Regions from separate parts of the Klebsiella sp. RIT-PI-d genome, predicted to be linked through region 2. Evidence: predicted binding sites of a transcription regulator. Region 2 holds the regulator's gene; the other holds the start of a gene.
The links. Region 2 encodes Fur, which represses iron uptake genes when iron is present. Its sites were predicted from a motif close to ATAATAATGAGAACNACTATCAA; they were not measured.
Positions count from the first base shown of each region.

Region 1: sodA (superoxide dismutase [Mn]) is a predicted target of Fur. The motif match lies at 874-896, and genes of this name have one in related genera.

Region 1 is NZ_LGIT01000007.1:45,303-47,780, reverse strand. Features, by position in the region: gene rhaT (L-rhamnose/proton symporter RhaT) at 1-682, opposite strand, end outside; gene sodA (superoxide dismutase [Mn]) at 970-1,590, shown strand; gene kdgT (2-keto-3-deoxygluconate transporter) at 1,876-2,478, shown strand, end outside.
Region 2 is NZ_LGIT01000009.1:411,370-413,847, forward strand. Features, by position in the region: gene chiP (chitoporin ChiP) at 1-158, shown strand, start outside; gene AC791_RS08535 (helix-turn-helix domain-containing protein) at 206-814, opposite strand; gene fur (ferric iron uptake transcriptional regulator) at 977-1,429, opposite strand; gene fldA (flavodoxin FldA) at 1,720-2,250, opposite strand; gene ybfE (LexA regulated protein) at 2,401-2,478, opposite strand, start outside.

The DNA.
Region 1 (2,478 bases), on a different contig from region 2:
TAATCAGCGCTCCGCCGCCCATAATCACCACGTAACTGGGTAGCGCAACGTACAGCGGATCGACCCCCAGCGCGGCGGCGGCCTCATGCATCGGTTTTGCCGCATTCATCGCAAACGACATACCCGCAGAAAAGATGCCACACATTACCGCCAGCAGCAGCCCTTTCTTCAGGTTAAAGTCTTCAGCTTTAATCCCCATTTTACGTTCTTTCAGCTGACCCGCGTGGGTGACAATCCCGACCCCAATAAGTGCGACCAGCACGCCAGTCAGCGTCATACGACCGCCGTGTGTGGTGATCAATACGTCAAAATTGCCGTTAAGAATGGGCGTCATCAGGGTACCGACGATAAGCGTAATGCCAATCGCGATCCCAATCCCCATCGACATGCCAAGATAGCGCATGGTCAGACCATAATTGATATTACCAATGCCCCACATTGCGCCGAACAGAAAAACCGGTAGCAGCGTAGAAGCACTGAAGGAACGGTAATAGGCCCAGAAGTCAGGTAGCAGCAGCGCGCTGATGGTCCAGGGTAAAATCAACCATGAGACCGTTCCGCCGACGGACCACATGGTTTCCCACGACCAGCCTTTTACCTTTTTAAACGGGGCATAGAAACAGGCTGCACTGGCTGCGCCGATCAGATGCCAAAGAATACCCATCGTAATCATGTTGCTCATGTCTTTATCCTCATCTTTTTATGGTCGGTAAACCCTCCCCGACCTGATGAGTGTAAAAATTGTGCAATAGATTAACCTTCAGCGGACTGCCGCCTTACGTGTCGGGCTGGCAATGAACCGGTTAATGCAATGAGCAAGCTCACAAATTTGGCTTCAGAACAGAAAGTTATATCCTTATAAAAACTACGGCATTGATAAACATTTTCAATATCATTTAATTAACTATAATGAACCAACTGCTTACGCGGCGTTAACACTTCTGCCGCCAGACAATAATGGAGATGATTATGAGCTATACACTGCCATCCCTGCCGTATGCCTACGATGCCCTTGAACCGCATTTCGATAAGCAGACGATGGAGATCCATCACACCAAACATCACCAGACCTATGTCAATAACGCCAACGCCGCGCTGGAAAGCCTGCCTGAACTGGCTAACCTGCCGGTTGAAGAACTGATTACCAAACTGGATCAAGTTCCGGCGGACAAGAAAACCGTACTGCGTAACAACGCGGGCGGTCACGCGAACCACAGCCTGTTCTGGAAAGGTCTGAAAAAAGACACGACCCTGCAGGGCGATCTGAAAGCCGCCATTGAGCGTGATTTTGGTTCGGTAGAAAAATTCAAAGAAGAATTTGAGAAAGCGGCGGCGACGCGCTTTGGTTCCGGCTGGGCATGGCTGGTACTGAAAGACGACAAACTGGCCGTGGTTTCTACTGCCAACCAGGATTCCCCGCTGATGGGTGAAGCGGTTGCCGGCGTTTCTGGCTTCCCGATCATTGGTCTGGATGTGTGGGAACACGCTTACTACCTGAAATACCAGAACCGTCGCCCGGACTACACCAAAGCATTCTGGGACGTAGTGAACTGGGACGAAGCTGCGGCGCGTTTCGCGGCTAAAAAATAAGTTTTAAAGATGATTACCCTGCACGCTTGTGCAGGGTAGAAGCCTCCGCTGGTAATGCCGCGGAGGCTTTTTTTTGCGCTGCGTTTCAGGGTGCTATGGTGATCTGCATCAAATAAAAAACAATGATCCATTAAAATAGAAACTGCGTTTCAATTTGTGTGGCTACGATCACTTTTATAGTTTCGCTGAATGATTATCTTGCGTTCATCGACGCGGAGGCATCTTCAATACGGGATGCATCCACCCATAAAAATTGCCCTATTTTTATGCTTACAGGTGAAGAAGATGCAGATTAAACGCAAGATAGAAAAAATTCCGGGCGGCATGATGCTCGTCCCGCTGTTCCTCGGCGCGCTGTGCCATACCTTTGCGCCGGGTGCAGGAAAATATTTTGGATCGTTCACTAACGGTATGATCACCGGTACGGTGCCGATTCTGGCAGTCTGGTTTTTCTGTATGGGTGCCTCGATTAAACTGAGTGCAACGGGCACGGTCCTGCGTAAATCCGGTACGCTGGTCGTCACTAAAATTGCTGTCGCCTGGCTGGTCGCGGCAATCGCATCACGCATCATCCCCGAGCACGGCGTGGAAGTAGGGTTCTTCGCCGGACTCTCGACTCTGGCGCTGGTCGCCGCGATGGATATGACCAACGGCGGTCTGTATGCCTCCATCATGCAGCAGTACGGAACAAAAGAAGAAGCTGGTGCTTTTGTGCTGATGTCGCTGGAATCTGGCCCGCTGATGACGATGGTCATTCTGGGTACGGCGGGTATCGCCTCATTTGAACCGCATGTCTTCGTCGGTGCTGTATTACCCTTCCTGATTGGTTTTGCGCTGGGCAACCTCGATCCGGAATTACGTGAATTCTTCAGCAAAGCCGTACAAACG
Region 2 (2,478 bases):
TTCAGGAGGGCCGGGCTAAGGGAACCATGTTTAAACTTCACTTCACCGAATATGATAATCATTCGGATATTCCGAGCTATGGCGGCGGTTATGGCAATATTTTCCAGGATGAGCGCGACGTGAAATTTATGGTTATCGCGCCATTTACGATTTTCTAAGGCAGACTAAGACGGTTACACCCGGCGGCGCAAAGCCGCCGGTATTTCTACGGGATGTCAGGAAGATAATTGACCCTCACCAGTTTGCCCTTGCTCATTTCAATCGCGTTTTCCTCACGCAGAAAGGCCACTGACTTCATCACAATACTGCGCGACAAGTTTGTCATTTTAATGACAAAGTTAGCGACGTTTATACTGGCAAGCATATCCGGCTCAAGGCGACTAAGCAGCAGGATAGCACCCTGCACGCAAACCATGCTGCTGCCGCCCAACAGCAACTCCTCGCGCTCCTGCTGTCGCGTAACCTGCGCCAGCAGAAGCGTATACATGTCCTGATGTGCTTTCAACTCATCAATTCTGCTAAAAAAGTCTTTATTGCTGACCAGTCGATAGTCGCAGTCACTGTCTGCATGCAGAATAACATACTGCTCTGGCGTCCCGGGCATGATCATACCCGTAATGCCCGGTGCCCTTGAGCGCGTTAACAGCAATCCATCCCGTCGGCGCACAAGCGAGTAGTCGCCAGCATACAGTAAACAAATCTTATCGGCCTGAAAGGTCAGGGCGTGGTATTGCGCAAGGCGATTCTTATTCCTGTCGTCGAAAATGGCAAGAATATGGGTAATTGCAGACTGATATGCGGTGTTTTTATGCATGACTTAATCCATTGTCAATATCATCAGACGTCGTGCACAACGCCCGTAACACATCATTCTAGGCCGCGTAAATGATCACTGATATTAATGAATTCTGAATTTACTGCCTGAAAAAATAAAAAAGCCAGCCGGGGAGGCTGGCTGACTTAGCGTCCTGGTCGATTACTTGTTGTTGCCTTCGTGAATATGTTCGTTTTCACGGCAGTCACCTTCAGCACAGTGACCATAGAGATAAAGACTATGGTTGGTGAGACGGATACCGTGTTTAGCGGCAATCTCACGCTGGCGTAACTCGATTGAATCATCGCTAAACTCAATCACTTTGCCGCAGTCGAGGCAGATAAGGTGATCGTGATGATGCTGCTGAGTCAGTTCAAAAACGGATTTACCACCCTCAAAATTATGACGGGTGACAATGCCTGCATCGTCAAACTGGTTCAGAACGCGATAGACGGTAGCGAGGCCAATCTCTTCGCCCATGTCGATAAGGCGTTTGTATAAGTCTTCCGCGCTGACATGGTGATTGTCAGGCCCCTGAAGCACTTCCAGAATTTTTAACCGGGGAAGCGTGACTTTCAGGCCTGCTTTCTTTAATGCGGTATTGTTGTCAGTCATGCGGAATCTGTCCTGTTGCTATAAGATTCACTCCCCACAGGGAAGTATTTACAGAGAGTGCATCGGTCATAATGACTCTCATTATAGAACTGCCATGCCTGATTGAAAACCGTAAGTATCAGACAAATTTAGCAATTAAAACGAGGCGTTGTTCGCAAAGCGGAAACCGTCCTCGTTAAATCAGTGGCTATTGTACAGATAAGTACTGAAAAGTTAAAAAATTGTAGCAATTATTTTGATTGCTCAAAGCTATCGATAAAGCGCAGCCTTGCGGCTGCGCTTTACTGACATCAGGCATTGATAATAGCATCGAGGTGCAGCTCTTCAGAGATCTGCTTGACCCACTGCTCAACGCGTTCGGCGGTTAGCTCGGGCTGGCGGTCTTCGTCAATGGCAAGACCGACGAAATGATCGTCATCAGCGAGGCCTTTTGACGCTTCAAAGTGATAACCCGCGGTTGGCCAGTGGCCGACAATCGTTGCGCCGCGCGGCTCTATGATGTCACGAATAGTGCCCAGCGCGTCGCAGAAGTATTCTGCGTAGTCTTCCTGATCGCCACAGCCAAAAAGGGCAACCAGCTTACCGTTGAAGTCTACCTCTTCCAGCGTCGGGAAAAAGTCATCCCAGTCACATTGTGCTTCACCGTAGTACCAGGTTGGAATGCCCAGCAGCAGAATATCGTAGCCTGCGAGATCTTCTTTGCTGCTCTTAGCAATGTCATGGACATCGGCGACATCCTTACCTAACTGCTTTTGAATCATCTTTGCGATGTTTTCGGTATTGCCGGTATCGCTGCCGAAAAAGATGCCTGTGATTGCCATGAGTAAAATAACCTCTTGATACTTAGTAATATGGTGGTGGCGCATTGCACACGGATAAGGGCAATGATAGCAGAACAGAGAAGTACGCGGAAATAGCAATCGCTCTCGACTGCACTCCCTGCTACATGAAAAAAGGATTCAGGGCGATTTTCAGACAATATCCTGCGCGTGCAGTAGCGCAAGCTGGCTCAGGAGGATCTCTTCGATAAGCTCACTACGGCTGATCTG